Regions from separate parts of the Paenibacillus sp. NN59 genome, predicted to be linked through region 1. Evidence: riboswitches for the same ligand, from Rfam matches in the RefSeq annotation. Region 1 holds a riboswitch; the other holds the start of a gene.
What was found. A riboswitch is a leader RNA that binds a small molecule or an ion and turns the genes downstream of it on or off. The one in region 1 is predicted to bind cyclic di-AMP.
Positions count from the first base shown of each region.

Region 2: another riboswitch for cyclic di-AMP. It lies ahead of ACT89M_RS07235 (hypothetical protein); the one in region 1 lies ahead of ACT89M_RS00140 (resuscitation-promoting factor).

Region 1 is NZ_CP199678.1:25,317-33,247, reverse strand. Features, by position in the region: gene rnmV (ribonuclease M5) at 1-370, opposite strand, end outside; gene ACT89M_RS00140 (resuscitation-promoting factor) at 526-1,710, opposite strand; cyclic di-AMP (ydaO/yuaA leader) riboswitch at 1,980-2,233, opposite strand; gene ACT89M_RS00135 (TatD family hydrolase) at 2,475-3,242, opposite strand; gene ACT89M_RS00130 (HD domain-containing protein) at 3,620-4,897, opposite strand; gene ACT89M_RS00125 (AbrB/MazE/SpoVT family DNA-binding domain-containing protein) at 5,226-5,480, shown strand; gene rsmI (16S rRNA (cytidine(1402)-2'-O)-methyltransferase) at 5,715-6,599, opposite strand; gene ACT89M_RS00115 (tRNA1(Val) (adenine(37)-N6)-methyltransferase) at 6,600-7,379, opposite strand; gene ACT89M_RS00110 (initiation-control protein YabA) at 7,455-7,823, opposite strand; gene ACT89M_RS00105 (PSP1 domain-containing protein) at 7,852-7,931, opposite strand, start outside.
Region 2 is NZ_CP199678.1:1,662,759-1,670,689, forward strand. Features, by position in the region: gene ACT89M_RS07205 (helix-turn-helix domain-containing protein) at 1-172, shown strand, start outside; gene ACT89M_RS07210 (nitrogen regulation protein NR(II)) at 264-890, opposite strand; gene ACT89M_RS07215 (Rha family transcriptional regulator) at 926-1,129, opposite strand; gene ACT89M_RS07220 (urease accessory protein UreF) at 1,395-2,096, opposite strand; tRNA gene ACT89M_RS07225 (tRNA-Leu) at 2,546-2,628, shown strand; gene ACT89M_RS07230 (glutathione peroxidase) at 2,833-3,312, opposite strand; cyclic di-AMP (ydaO/yuaA leader) riboswitch at 3,691-3,866, shown strand; gene ACT89M_RS07235 (hypothetical protein) at 3,985-4,413, shown strand; gene ACT89M_RS07240 (HAD family hydrolase) at 4,571-5,269, shown strand; gene ACT89M_RS07245 (Nramp family divalent metal transporter) at 5,400-6,758, opposite strand; gene ACT89M_RS07250 (organic hydroperoxide resistance protein) at 7,156-7,575, shown strand; gene ACT89M_RS07255 (zinc ribbon domain-containing protein) at 7,827-7,931, shown strand, end outside.

The sequences.
Region 1 (7,931 bases):
TGAGGTCCTCCCAATCGATTAGACTAGGTGCGCCCTCATAGGATGTGTGTACGCGAGCAAGTGCATGACGAATAGCTTCCGGTGAAGCATTCTCTACTCCGATATCTCCTTTGCGCGTTGCATCCGCCTCTGGAATGAACGCATGTTTGCAACCAGGAACCTTATTGGCAATAATTTTACGGATACGCTCTCCCGCATGATCCGGATCCGTCAGGATAATGACGCCACGTCTCTCTTGAGCAAGTGCAATTCGCTTCAGAATACGCTGATTAATGGCAGAGCCTCCGGTTTCAATCGTATCCGCTTCGACCGCCCGACGAATCGCTACCGTGTCGTCACGACCCTCCACAACAATCACTTCTTTTATCATGTTCCTTTTCTTCCTTTCTAACGCAAAAAGAAGAGGAATATCCTCTTCTCTGCCAAACGGCGGAGGAGACTGAATTCAGACCCCTCCGCCGCATATTCCGCATGAATCATTCATGCAACTATTTTATAGCATTCCCATTTCAAAGTAAAACGATTTTAGTTCGCTTCCGGCTTAACTGGACCAATCACATAGACCGTTTTGCCTTTTTTACGTCCGAAATTCAGGGCGTGCTTCACACTGTCATAATAAACGTCAATTTTGTTGCCTTTAATAGCGCCGCCTGTATCTTCCGCACGACGGAAGCCGAGGCCCTCAATGTATACCCACCAGCCGATTGGAATGACCTTGGGATCAACTGCAATGGTGCGCCCCTCCGTTACACGAGTACCGGAAGCTGTTTTTGTACCAATACCCGGCTCTTCAGAAGAGTAGGCTGTCATCGATACATTTTTCAAAACTTTAGAGTATTTAAAAGAATTCCCGGAGACCGTAATCACCTTGCTGCCCGAGGCAGATGTTTTCTTCGAGTTCGTTGTTACAGCTTTTTTGGTCGTCGAAGTTTTGGCAGATACCAATTGAACCTCAGGTTCCTTCACAACCGGTTTAGCTTTCGTACCTACCGCAATCACTTTATCTACACGATTGGTGGCAACCGTTTTACCTACCACTTTTTTGGAGACGAGTTCTCCATCTTGAAATACCTTTTCGATATGTTGCACAATTGTGCCTTCCTTGCCTTTCACTACAACACGGTTATCTCCTTGGAACAAACTTGGGTCTGCCGTTTTCACAACCTTGTAAGCAATCGGTTGTTTCACATCCACTGTATGCTTTGTTACACGCACTACACGAATCTTCATATCCGCTTTAATTGCGGTTCCGAGCGCTGGATACACTTTATCATGATCTTCAACTTGAATACCTGATTGCTGAATTACACCCTGTACCGATGAATCGGTTGTATAAAGAGTCTTGGTGTCTCCGTCTGCCGTGATTTTAACTGGAACGGCCCGCTCAATAACGATTCGGTCTCCGTCTGTAATCGCCCCATTCATGGGCATGGATACCTTGTCGTGAGGGCTGACTGTGATTGACTGCTCCTCCAGCATTTCCTGAAGCATTCCTGTACGAGTCTCTACCACTTGAGCTTTGCCGTCAATAACCAGTGAAACCTGCTTCCCGGCCTGACCGTAAACGACTAACAAGATCATGATTGCAAGCGCAATTGAGAATATCGCGATCAATGCCATTTGACGCAAGTTCTCATGCTTCCACCGCAACGCGAAAGACTTACTGGATGATCGTGACTCATGGGTCTCTTCTGGTTGGAATATGCCCACTTCTCCGTCCTCCTTCATAGCCTCGCCGTCTAAAGTAATGCATGATGTCTTTGACGCGACTATAACAATTTTTCTACAGAACACAGATCAGAGATAATGACCGGTTCTGCACCATGAACCCCTCTTCGCAACATGATGTCATCCTCCTGAATACATACCGTATGATGACAATATTTCTTTTATTCAAAACAAAAAAAGCCAAAGAAAGAGTGTAAGAGACCCTTTCGTGGCTTCCGAATGATTTTGAATATCGGAAATTCATGCACGAGGTTGCCTCTCTTTTTCCGCTTGCGAGGTTAGCTGTCGGGTTCGGGCGAAAGAGAGCCGCCCTATCTTAGGTCACCCGCTCATGGCGGACGCCCTTGAATTCACCCCGAGACCCAAAGAAGAAATCAAATACGGCTTCGCAGAACATTCCGCTGCTTTTGGGTCAGCGAACGATGCGCACCGGCTAGAATCACCGATGTTTAAGCCCTATTGGTTCCCCCGCTCTCCGTTAACGGAGACTCAGCGAGATTGATTCATGAAAGTAATGTTGTCTCATCGGAAAGTGTCCCTTTGTTCATCCCCCGAACATCTGTCCAATTTTCCGCGCAACAATTCACTGAAAAGATGATATCCTGTTTTGATGCATGTTGTAAAGCACGGATCAAGTACGTTTTTCTAAATATTTGGTTAAAATATTGTAATATTCTGCAATTATTCGAAACAAAGAGCAAATTACCTCTCTGTATCTCCCTTTTTCACCCGATTTACTCGTTTTCTTATCGAATCCCAAATCGTTCCATGGCATTTTTGGTGGTAATTGCAGCAATTTCCTCTACCGAAATGCCTTTAATTTCCGCAGCTACTTCAGCAACCAGACGTACATGCGCTGTCTCATTTCGTTTTCCACGATAAGGATGCGGTGTAAGATACGGGGAGTCCGTTTCTAAGAAAAATCGATCCATCGGAACCTTGGCGAGCACCTCTTTCGGTTGCTTGGCATTTTTGAAAGTGACCGGTCCTCCGAAGGACAGATGGAACCCTAAATCCAGACACATTTTCGCCGTTTCCCAGCTACCAGAGAAAGAATGCATCACACCTCCAACCTCACCAGCCTTCTCCTCACGTAAAATACGCACAATGTCCTCATGAGCATCCCGATTATGGATGACGATAGGCATACTCAATTCACGTGCCAATGCAATTTGTTGTCGTAATACGCGGTGCTGTACCTCCTTAGGGGAAGTGTCCCAATGATAGTCTAGACCGATTTCGCCAATTGCTACCACTTTCTCATGTTTGCACAATGATGCAATCCATTCGAGATCTCCCTCTTGCATCGTAATGGCATCCACCGGGTGCCAGCCTACAGCTGCGTGGATAAAATCATACGTTTCGGCCAGTTTGATCGTTGTTGGAATCGTCTCCCGATTAAAGCCGATATTAATCATGCGAGTAACTCCGGCCTGAACGGCCCGTTTAATCATGTCCTCTCGGTCTTCGTCGAATTGTGGTGCATCCAGATGAGTATGTGTGTCGAATAACATGCTTTCTCGTTCTCCCTTCATGTCGAAAGTCAAATGCCGATGATTTTTTCATGGGAACTCCTCTTATTCTTGTACAGGAATTCTTGCGTTTGAATTTCAAATTTATTTTTTTGCATCATTAAATGATTGGGACAAGCATCAATTTCAGTATTTTCAGTTTTAGCACTCAAGCTACTATATATAGAAGGAAAATAAAAAGTCAAATCAACATCTTGCAAGAAAAGGCGTTAGAAACTGTATAATTACTCACTCGAATTACAAAATTATGTCGATCTACACATCCTCCCCATTAAAGCAGATTACTGTATCATGTAAAATAGCTCTCTTAGAAAGTCTTTTGATATCAAAATGTTTCACCCTGCTGCATCGACTCAAGCTTATAGAAAATAGGGGCGTATATGGGACGGTAATTCATGAAGGATGGCATCCACCTTGTTTTGCGGATAGTACAGATGATGTTTGCCCAGATGAAGTCCACTGATGGAACGAACAATATCAGAAACTTCTGACAGCTCATGCAACTTGTCCTGCCGATCGAGCAGAAGAATTTGCTTATCTGTGGATTGATCTGGACGAAACACATCATACGGATTATCCGTCGGAAAATCAATTTCAAGATCGTACTCGGGATTCAATCCTGCTTGTACAAATGCTTCCCGAATCTCTTCAATGATGTCCAAGTCGATCTGTTCAAGTTCCACATACTTATATAACCTGCGATCCATAAAACGTTCGCACAACTCGCTTAGAACAGAATCGTCCTCCTTACGCCACTGCATAAAGGCTGTTTGAATTAACGATTCATCAAGCTGCAGATATTCATGAACTGAAATTTCTCCTTCAAACAGTTTGGGCAGTGGCTCTACCATGAAACGGTATGGAAAGCCTTGCTTCACAAGTTCTTTTGCCCGCTTAAAGATTTGTCGCAATATAATCTCGGAGCTACGCGTCACAGGATGGAAGTAAATCTGCCAATACATCTGGTATCGTGACATCAGATAGTCTTCCACAGCATGCATACCAGACTCTTTAACTACAATTCGTCCATGAAATGGACGCAGCATGCGCAGAATACGATCCAAGTCGATCGTGCCATAATTAACTCCTGTAAAGTAGGCATCCCTGAGCAAGTAATCCATTCGGTCTGCATCAAGCGGACTGGTTACCAGGTTCACGACAATCGGTTTATCATACGTCTTCTGGATAACGGAAGCCACTTTTTCATCAAAATCAGGAGCATACCGTCTTAGAATCGCCCCTACTTCGGTATCACCCTTGATAATGCGGCATGTCCAATCCTCATGATTCATGTCAAAAGCCTCTTCAATTGAATGAGAGAATGGTCCATGTCCGAGATCATGAAGTAAGGCGGCGCACAACGTCACCAGCTTTTCTTCCTTGGGCCAGTCCGAATAGTGGCTACGTTCAAACTGAGAGATGATTTTTCGGGTAATTTCGTATACACCTAACGAATGGGAGAACCGACTGTGCTCTGCCCCGTGAAAAGTAAGATAAGATGTCCCTAATTGACGAATGCGGCGTAGCCTCTGAAATTCAGGTGTATTGATCAATTGCCATATAATCGGTTCTTGCACATGAATATAATTATGTACCGGATCTTTAAATACTTTTTCTTCCGTCAAACGATGTTCCATTTCGATTCACTCCTTATAAATTGTTCTCTTGCCATAAAGAATAGCGCGTCCAGCTTCAATTTTCACCAACAATTCGACATGTAATGACGAATTTTGTCGAATAAAGCACTTTTGTCGTTTTCCAAATCGACAAAGCTGACATGAGTGTTTAAATACGAAAAATTGCTTTCAATCCCTTACCACCAGCAAACTTAAGAAAAACACCCTTTATTTTAAGCTAATTTTAAGGTTGACTGTTTTGGGAATCGTTGGTATGATGGGTATCATAAAACATAAAATAATGTCGAATAATGACAATGATAGTTAGCTGAGAGGAGCACTGATTATAATGATGAAATCAACAGGTATTGTAAGAAAAGTGGATGAACTGGGACGGGTAGTTATTCCAATCGAATTGCGTCGTACACTCGGTATTGGCGAAAAAGATGCTTTGGAAATCTACGTTGATGGTGAGCGCATCATGCTCAAAAAATACGAGCCAGCTTGTATCTTCTGTGGTAACGCTGAGAACGTAACTTACTTCAAAGGTAAAATCGTTTGTAACGAATGTATTTCTGAAATCCCTGCACCTGTAGCAAAATAAGAAAAACAAGTATACTGGAATTATTCAAATCGTTAATTCTAACCTTTTTATATTTCCTTATCGCCTTCCTGGTGTAATATCACCTTGGAAGGTTTTTTTCTAACTTTAAGAGCAGACACATATCTTTCACATTTTGGTGTGCTGCTCTTTTTACATTTTAAGGTTATATTAAGCTTGGTTTTAATCTCTCTTTAAGGTAATTACAACTAAATTTGGTATTTTCAAAATTTTAGACTACCCAATTAACGCATTATATACGTCCCGTTTTGCCAAACCTCGATCTACTGCTGTTTTTTTCATCGCATCTTTACGACTGTTTCCTTCATTTTCATAGTGTTCCACGTGTTCTTCCAGCGACAAAACCTGCCACCAAGCTTCCCGTTCAGCCTTACGTTCCTCTTCCCTGATTCCTTCAACCAACAAACAATATTCACCTAGAGGCGGGTGCTCTTCGAGCCACTCTATGCATTCCTTCAGACTACCTCTAACAAATTCCTCATGCCGTTTGGTCAACTCACGAGCCAGTACAATGGAACGTTCGCCCAAAATTTCCTCCAGATGCATTAACGTTTTACGAATCCGGTGAGGGGACTCATAGAAAAGCAACGTACCATTGGACTCATTGAAAGCTTCCAGCACCTTACGTATGTCCTTTTTCTCTCGTGGCAAAAAACCACCAAAGGTAAACCTTTCCGTAGGTAATCCGGATACGATCAGTGCAGATAATGCTGCATTCGGACCAGGAATCGGTATGACCGTAATTCCGGCTTCAATTGCAAGCTTTACCAGATCAGAACCTGGGTCAGAAATAGCCGGTAAACCGGCATCGCTTACCAGTGCCAAATTTTTTCCTTCTATTATATAGCGTATCAGTTCAGGGCCACTTGCCCCCTTATTGTGCTCATGATAGCTGAACAACATTGAAGGTGTAATCTCAAAATGAGTGAGCAACTTTCGCGTCTGACGAGTATCTTCAGCGGCAATAATATCGCAGGCCTGTAACGTCTTGATGGCCCGGAAGGTCATATCCTCCAGGTTTCCAATCGGTGTCCCAACCAGATATAACTTACCTGCATGTTCGGCCTGCTCATTAAAGCTTTTCTGCACTTGTAAAGACATCTAGTTTCCTCCTTCCTTCGAGCGTTCAACATCCTGCTGACCATAGTAGATCTCCATAATCTCATCACAGTAGCTTCCCTGTTCATTGTAAACAATAAGTGGCGGCAACATGCGTACCTCCGGCTTGCCATCTTTCATCGCTTCAATTAACACCATGTTCGCTTCCAGATGAGCACGCGGGTGCACCATACGAATACGTTTGGGTTCCAGCTTGTATTCGCGCATTAATGATATGATCTCACCTAGGCGTTGCGGTCTATGAACCATGGATACTTTGCCACCATTACGCACAAGACGACTGCATGCCTGGATGACTTCCTCAAGGGTACATCCGATTTCGTGACGTGCCATAGCCTGATGGGTGTTCATCTTGAGGTCACTTCCATTCAGCGGCATGTACGGGGGATTCACCGTAATGGCATCATATACTGCATGTCCTGTTTCTTTAACCAATTCGCGCAAATCTCCCTCACGAATATGGATGGACTCACCCAATTCATTCAGCTGCACACTCCGGCGTGCCATATCGGCCAATCTGGGCTGGATCTCAATGCCTTCCAGGCTTGCCTGTGTACGTGTTGTCAGTAATATAGGCACGACCCCATTTCCTGTGCACAAATCCAGAACACGTCCTCTTTTGGGCACAGAAGCAAATCGGGCCAGCAATACAGCATCCATAGAAAAACTGAACACTTCATCACTTTGAATAATTCGCAAATTATGAGAAAGCAGATCATCGACCCGCTCCGATTCCTTTAAAATTACTTCTTGGTCTGTCATAGGGTACTCTCATCCTCCGGTACGTTAAACGTTTATAACCTTGAAAAAAAACCGTAGGGAATCCCTACGGTCACTTCATTTATTCAAAAAAGACAGGCAGAACAGACAATCGCCTTCCGTCCGCAAGTGTCCATAATAGACATTGCAGATATGGAATCCTTCATGATACAGCCGAGCCAGGTTGTCATAACCCTCGCCCACTACATCTTCACCTGGAGCTGGACCCGCAGGTCTTGCGACAGGAGCAAGAGCAGATGAGATCGGCAGATCTGCTGGCGCTTCACGCTTAAGCAGTTTGCGTAACTGCTCATTTTCGATGGTAAGCCGCTGATTATCTTCCAGCAACTCTTTCACAATCATTTTTAATTCTGCTAAATCACCGTGCAACTGACCCATTTGGGTTTCCATTTCATGAATGTGCGTAAACAGATTTTTCTTTTCCAAGTTTCCACCCCGAAGCAACCTTTATGGTTTACTTGATAACGACGTCATCCAGCGGAAGTTCTTTGACTTTACTGATGTCGAACAGTTGAACATGCACCGTGCGGTTAC
Region 2 (7,931 bases), 1.6 Mb from region 1:
GCGGCAATTGAATTGCCAAGAGAGTGAATTATCGACTGTGGAACAGTCTTTTATTAGTGAATATATCGAGTTCACTCGTTATCGCAAATTCAAAGAGAGTAAAGATTCCGGAAACTATAGCTACCAACCTGAAGCGGAAGACGAAAATAAGTCAGAGCAGGAAGGGACGTAAGTGTCTCTGATTGATAAAAAAACCTCCATCTGTGCCCAAGGGAATGATTTCCGGGACAGTAGGGAGGTTTTTTTTCTGTAGAAATATCGGTTTAGTGATGCTGGTCAAGAATACTGGAGTATTTGGGGTACAACTGGCGGATACAATCTGGGCAGATGTCGTGTGTAAACTCGGCGGAAGTATGTTTTTCCAGATAGCGCTCGACGCTGTTCCATTCGTCTGATTCATCCTTGATATGTTTGCAAACGGCACAAATAGGCAGTAGTCCATGGAGGGTGCGAGCTTCAGTCAAGGCTTGTCGCAGCTGAAGTTCTGTCTTCTTCTGTTCTGTAATATCTGTGTGAGCCACCAAAGCGAGGTTGGTATCCATCGTAGGTCCGTTCTGTAAGGGAGTAAGTTCTACGCGAAACCATTTCTCTTCGTTGTGTGGTGTAATAACAGAGATATCGTATGTATGGGTTTTGTTAAAAGGAACAACGTTATGCCTCAGATACCTCGCGAACTTGGATGGATAGTGGTTTTTCTGTTGTGCTGCCCATGCTTCCATCAGGTGAAGGTAATGATTGTGGCGGCTGGCTGCGCGTAAGAAGAGTTTATGAAGTCCGTGCTGCCAGGCCCGGTTACAGCTTCGTATCATCCATTGATGATCAATAATGATCAACTGATGATTGGTCGCCTGGAACGATAGGCTTTCCAGGTCGGATGTAATGGTTCCCATGAGAGAAGTCCTCCTTATGATGGATGAAAGTGTTCTTATCTCAGTTCCTCTGGTATGTTCAAAATGTCAGCGACCTGATGTCTGAATCGGGTTGCTTTGCGTGTGCCATGAATAAGGTTGGATAGACGGTAGGGCGGAATATCATGTTGTTCGCAAAAGGTTTTCTGATCGACCTGAAGTTCGGTTAGCCGTCGTTTGATAGCCCATCCGAACGGAGTGACTGGCTTCTTCTTGTTCAATAGGGTTCACCCCTGAGTGGATTTTATAGTATTCAGCAGGTCATTCTTCATGTAAAATAGATAGAAATACGTGCTGTTGGTTCCATTATATACGTAAATTCGTCATCTAACAATTAAAAAATACGGAAATAAGTGTATTTTTTGAATTAAAATGACGTAAGTCCGCATTTTTTTGATTGAAGAAAATAAAAAACACGCCAGCAAGGGGAGTTGCGGCGTGTTTTTGGTGTGCTCTGAAAAAGAGGTTTTGAGGAGGAGTGCGGAATTATGCTCTGTAAGCGTGCAACCCTGCTCCAAGCATGTGGAAGCTGGGGAATAACGACTTCATAGACATGGACGTAGGATGCATGGGTGCATCCGGTGAGGAGGCGCTCACGGTAGTCCATTCATTCTCAAGGTCTGCGGTCAGGCGAGCCAGCAGTTCCCGAGTGGCATTTTCATTTAGGGGGATAACCTTGCAAGCTTCGGATACGCATGCATTCATGGCTGAATGTAAGTAACCGAGAACCGCCTCTTCGACGGGGATATCGAGGTGGTGGTTGATCCAAGCGTGAACGGTGGGGAGGCAACCAACTGAATTGTATTTTACGAAGATTTGTTCAAGCGGGCTAAGGTCGATCCAAGGATGCAAGGCGCGAGACAGTTTGATTAAACGTTTGCCTATGATTGTTGCCTGCTCTCTAAGTTCAGGAGGGGTTCGCTGTACATGCACAAGTTTGTCGATCAGGGCAATTCGCCAAGTATCCTTATGATCTGTTGCGGTGTAAATCCCCTTGATAGCCATACCTTCTAGACGAACGAGACTGGGGTGTAACTGGCAACGCATAAATGATTCGAGTTCCTCAGATGTCCGAATGGTGCCTTCCTTGATGTGGGTGTCCATGCCGAAGAAATGGGTGAATCCTCCCACCTGGACAGAGGGATCAAGCAGTTTCGCGTAATCGAGTAGCTTATTCCCACGGTTCACGATCATTCGCCTCCTGCGCTTTGTTGTGTTATGTTTAATTACATATGATGATCTTTTATTAAGTTTGATGTGTAAATCCGAATTATATGATATATATATTCACATAAACATCCGTGTTTTGTCAATGATTTATGAGAAAATAAAAACTTAATTAAATATAATTCAGAATTATTGTAATATAATATAACATCTAAAATTCTATCTGTGTCATATATTTCATATCTGAAGTCCCTTTGGCCTTTTTGCCGAATCAGATTAATGATATGTAATTTTCGAGGAAATATGACTGGATTTTGCAAGAGGTGTGGAATAGGAAGGGGTGAAGAACTGTTATCAATTTAGAGTAAAGCCGGTTGTAGTAAAATGTCATTCATAAAGTGATTAATAAAGACTTTACTTTTGTTTAAGAATCCGGTATAATCAATTCTGTTGCCGATAATTTACGACATGCGGTCGTGGTGGAATGGCAGACACGCTATCTTGAGGGGGTAGTGGGCGTATGCCCGTGGAGGTTCGAGTCCTCTCGACCGCATCATATGAAGATTTACGAGAGAAGCTTTCCGTGATGGAGAGCTTCTTTTTTTGTTTTCATATAGCAACAAGGACGAATTATTCAGGATGAGGATATGTGTTAAAAGAAAGGACGCAAAAAAGCCGCCCAAAAGCTTGAGCAGTTTCTGGCTCTTTGCTTTATAGGTGGCTTTTTTCGTTTATATGTTTGTTCAAAAGTCTATATCTATTTGTTAATCAGCTTTTGAATATCCTCTTCGATTTTGTCCGGTGTAGTCTGCGGAGCATATCGTTTCACAACTTTACCGTCCTGATCGACAAGGAATTTGGTGAAGTTCCATTTGATGGCTTTGGAACCGAGCAAGCCTGGTGCTTCTTTCGTAATGTGTTGGAAGAGCGGATGAGCGCTTGAACCATTGACGTCAATTTTTTCAAACATCGGGAAGCTTACGCCATAATTCATCTGACAGAATTCAGCAATATCGTCGGAAGATCCTTTTTCCTGCGCGAATTGGTTGCTTGGGAATCCAAGCACTTCAAACGGAGCATCCTGGAATTTATCCTGAAGCTCTTGCAAGCCCTTGAATTGAGGGGTGAGACCGCACTGGCTTGCGGTATTCACAATTAACAACACTTTGCCGCGATATTGGGACATCTCAATCTCTTGTCCGCGAAGGGTGTTTACTTTGTAATCATAGACTGACATGGGGTACGCCTCCATCCTGTTATTCTTAATATACTTATTATATTTTAAACAATTAAATAATGCAAAACTTATTTGGATTTAGCGTTGTTATAACCATTCGCTTGCTGGACTCCAAAATGGATGAGAAATACATGAATCAATTTTTGTGCGGTTGAGAATTAGGTAGCTTGGAAGAGAAGGATAGCGTATGACCTCATTGTAAGCGTTATTATCAAAGGTTATTGCCGGAAATCTGGCGATTCGGTGATCTGTATGCACTTTACATGATCATGGTACGGGTGTATGATTCATAGCGTAATTTGAATTTTAATTAAATTGTACCTGAAAAACGAAACAAACGATAATATCGATCGGTCTTATACTCAAGATTTACGAACGATGTTTTAATCGCTGAGTTTCCATTCATTGTGTATGGAAAACGGGGGAACCAACAGAATGGGCTGTATGACAGCAGCGGACATTCATGGGGTGAATTTTTCGGTGAAATCCGGAAATAGGGCGACTCTCGCGCCCGAATCCGTCAGCTAACCTCGTAAGCGTTAAAGGGAGAGGCAACAAACCGCACGCTGGTTCATGGCGCTTTCGTCATGGATTATTTAAGAAGCGTTTCGGAGGCCTTGGTCCCCACGCTTCTTTTTTTGTTGTCTTTTCACGCCAAGGGAGGAACGAAGAATGGATAAAGAGATGATTTTGGTAACCGCTCCGAATGAAGCTGGACGTAAATTTGTGAAATTGCTGATGTATAAAAAAATGCCATTTGCCGTTCTGACGAACAGTGCTGATGAGGAGCGCAAACTTCGCCGTCTTGGCGTGGAACACGTCATCCGTATGAATACAGCAGCTGCTGAGAAATGGTTTTTGCCGCAAGGCAGTGTAGGCAATGTATTTATTTTTGAGAACAGTCTGAACTTGACATGCCGCTATCTTCAAATTTGTCGCTCTTGGACATCGAAGTCCTTGTGTGTGATCACGGAGCAGAGCCATCCTAAAGGGATTTATCGTGGAATGGGCGCCGATAAAATTGTGTATTCACTGAATGGAGAAGTCGGGTTCCTTCTTAATAGCTGCAATAAACCGGAGGCTGAAGTGAGCAGCTTGTGATTGACATTGATCCAAGGTAAGACGCCTGTTATAATTGCAGGTATAGACTAACGGAATTTGAGGAGACTCATGCTTGTCGTGGGTCTTCTTTTTTTATGGAAACAGTACGGTAGTATAGAAGCGAGGGATAACCTGCAGCTAACGAGGAGGAATCAGCGTGCCGGATATTGCCGGATTGAAGTGGTTGTTTTTTGATGTGGGGGATACGCTGGTGGACGAATGGGAGCCTGTAGATGATATTATTGGGCAATTCGTTCGGGAAGCGAATGATTACGGCTATCCAGTAAAGATTGAGGCGGTAAGAGAACTGTTTGCTACCTGTTACCGTAATTATGAACAGTGGCCCATGAAAGTGGCCATACGTACATATATTCATGATGAAGATCACCGCATTCAGATTCAGGACAAGCTGAAATTCCATAAAGAATTGGAGCAACCGTTTCCTTCTGCAACCAAGGTGCTTGAACAGCTTTCGCATCACTATCGCATTGGCATCATTGCGAATCAGAGTCCTGGGACTGAAGCGAGGCTGGAAAGCTACGGACTTCGTAAATATGTCCATGTCCTGGCCTGTTCGGCAGAAGAAGGGGTGTCCAAGCCTGATCCGGAGTTGTATGCGGTTGCTCTGAAGCAAGCTGGATGCGCGCCGGAAGAAGCGGTTATGATTGGAGATCGAATTGATAATGATATTATGCCAGCACGTAGTTTAGGCTTACGCACCATTCGCATTTTGCAAGGATACGGAAGGTTCCAGCCAGAGCTTTCGGATGACGAGCGTGCAGATTGGACGGTGGAGTCCCTAGATGAACTGCTGCCGCTACTCATACCCGATGAGGATGCAGGCAAATCTATATGAGTCTCAGGTTAGATCGTGTGGGGTAGATTAAAGGTATGAGGGTATTAGAGCGTATCACAATAATGATACAAAGAAGGCCGATTTGCGTTGGGATCAATACCAACAGCGAATCGGCCTTTTCATATATAAACTAGAACAGCATGATGGTCTGAATAATCAAATACACATTCAGCACAACGATGATAGCGGCAATAGCCCAAGAGACAATTTTGAGCCACAGTTTGTTTGCAAAAGGCCCCATGCTTTTTTTGTCACTTGTGAACATCACAAGTGGGATGACGGCGAATGGCAGTTGCAGGGACAGGATGACCTGACTCAAGATCAGCAACTCTTCAGTGCCGTGCTCACCGGCAATAGCAGTGACGATAACAGCAGGGATGATGGCAATCAGTCGAGTAACAAGTCTACGCAACCACGCCGGGATACGGATATTCAGGAAGCCCTCCATGACGATCTGTCCTGCAAGCGTGCCTGTAAGGGTTGAGTTCTGACCGGATGCGAGCAAAGCTACGCCGAACAAGACACTGGCGATCGTTGTACCAAGCAGTGGGGTTAGCAGATGATATGCATCGGATATCTCTGCTACCTGTGTCATGCCCGCGCTGTGGAATACAGCTGCAGATACGATCAGGATGGCTGCGTTAATGAACAGAGCTAACGTCAAAGCAATGGTTGAATCCAGTGTGGTGTAGCGGATAGCTTCTCTTTTACCCTGAGTCGTCTGCTCAATCTGGCGGGTCTGCACAATGGATGAATGCAGATACAGATTGTGCGGCATAACGGTAGCCCCGATGATGCCAATGGCGATGTAGAGCATGGCCGGGTTTTGCAAAATTTCGGTGCTAGGAACGAATCCGTGAAGAACACCGCCCATATCCGGTTTCGCCAAAAATAGGTCGATGCCGAAACAAAGAGCAATGGTTGCCATCAGCACGATGACGAGTGTTTCCAGTGCACGGAATCCTTTGTTTTGTAGTACGAGAATGAGTAATACATCCACTGCGGTAATAATCACACCGTACAACATGGGAATGTTAAACAAAAGTTTAAGAGCGATTGCTGAGCCGATGACTTCGGCGAGATCCGTAGCCGCGATAGCCAGTTCACATAGAATCCATAACATCATGACAACGGGAGCGCTGAAGCGTTCACGACAGGCTTGGGCGAGATCACGCCCAGTGACAATACCTAGCTTGCCTGCGAGGGATTGAAGCACCACGGCCATCATGTTGGAAAAAAGGATGACGGACAATAACGTATAACCGAATTGCGAGCCGCCTGCGATATCCGTAGCCCAGTTGCCGGGGTCCATATAACCAACAGCGACAAGATACCCTGGGCCGACAAAGGCGAGGAACTTTTTCCACCATGCCGCATTTTTGGGTACTTTCATGGAACTGTGTGCCTCACCTAGCGAGGGGGCCATCGTAGCTGCGGAAGCAGACGCATATTCGCTGGATGGAGAATTGAACGGATTTTTTTGACTCATACATGGATCACCTGACTTTACAATAAGATGTGGCCGGCCTGTAGCCGGAATAAATTCATTTTTAGGATGTGCTCTAGCACAAATGCTGTGGCAAATAAACGGGATAAATACGAGTGCTCATATATCTAAAATTTTATGTTCATGTTTACATTGTACACCCTCAATAATTTTTGTCTAGTGCAACTTTTGTGTAGTCGGACAAAAAAAAGGAGAATTTTTCGAAGAGCCTCTTTATATCGTACCCATTTCGTAAAAAGATACGACTTTTATCACGTACGCATGAAATTTAGCCAAATGTAAAAGCTGATAAAGTACACAATCAGACGTTTCAAATCGAGCCAGAAGTTTAAAATGAATTGTAGGCAGTCAAAACTTTATTAACGAAGGAGAGATTCTGATGGAAGCTTTATATACAGCAACAGCGACAGTAAAAGGTGGACGAACAGGTTCGGTGGCTTCTTCGGACGGTGTACTGCAACATGATCTGAAAATGCCGAAAGAACTTGGCGGTGCTGGTGGAGAAGGTACAAATCCCGAGCAACTTTTTGCAGCTGGATACGGTGCATGTTACGAGAGCGCTCTGGCTAACGTGGCACGCAAAGCAGGTGTGAAATTGGAGAATGTCGTTGTAACCAGCAACGTATCGATCGGCAAAGATCCAACAGATGACGGATTCAAGCTAGCGGTTCGTCTGGATGTGAGTATGCCGGGAGTGGATCACAGTCAGGCTGAGGATCTTGCCCGCAAGGCGCATGACTTCTGTCCGTATTCAAAAGCAACCCGCGGCAACATCGACGTTGTACTCAACGTTGTCTAATAGATAGGAGAATCCCTGGCTTTTTCTCTTTGAAAGGCACAGGTAAAACAAAGAGCAAGGTATCCAGTGATATCTGATCTTCAAGCACACAAGCCCTGCTGGTAGCTCAGCAGGGTTTTGTTTTCCAACATATATCACCTGAGAATTCACCTAATCTGAAAGCGGAGGAGGATTTCTCCGTATTAAGTCGTACTCTTTTACATAAACGTACAGTCACTTCATGCCACATATTCCATTAAGGGGGAACGGCGATGAGTATTGAAGAGATGATTGAGAGGAAATTTGTATGCACCAAATGCCGGGGTACGGAATGCAACATTAAAGAAGTCTCTATGTCAGGAGCGGGGCTCAGTAAG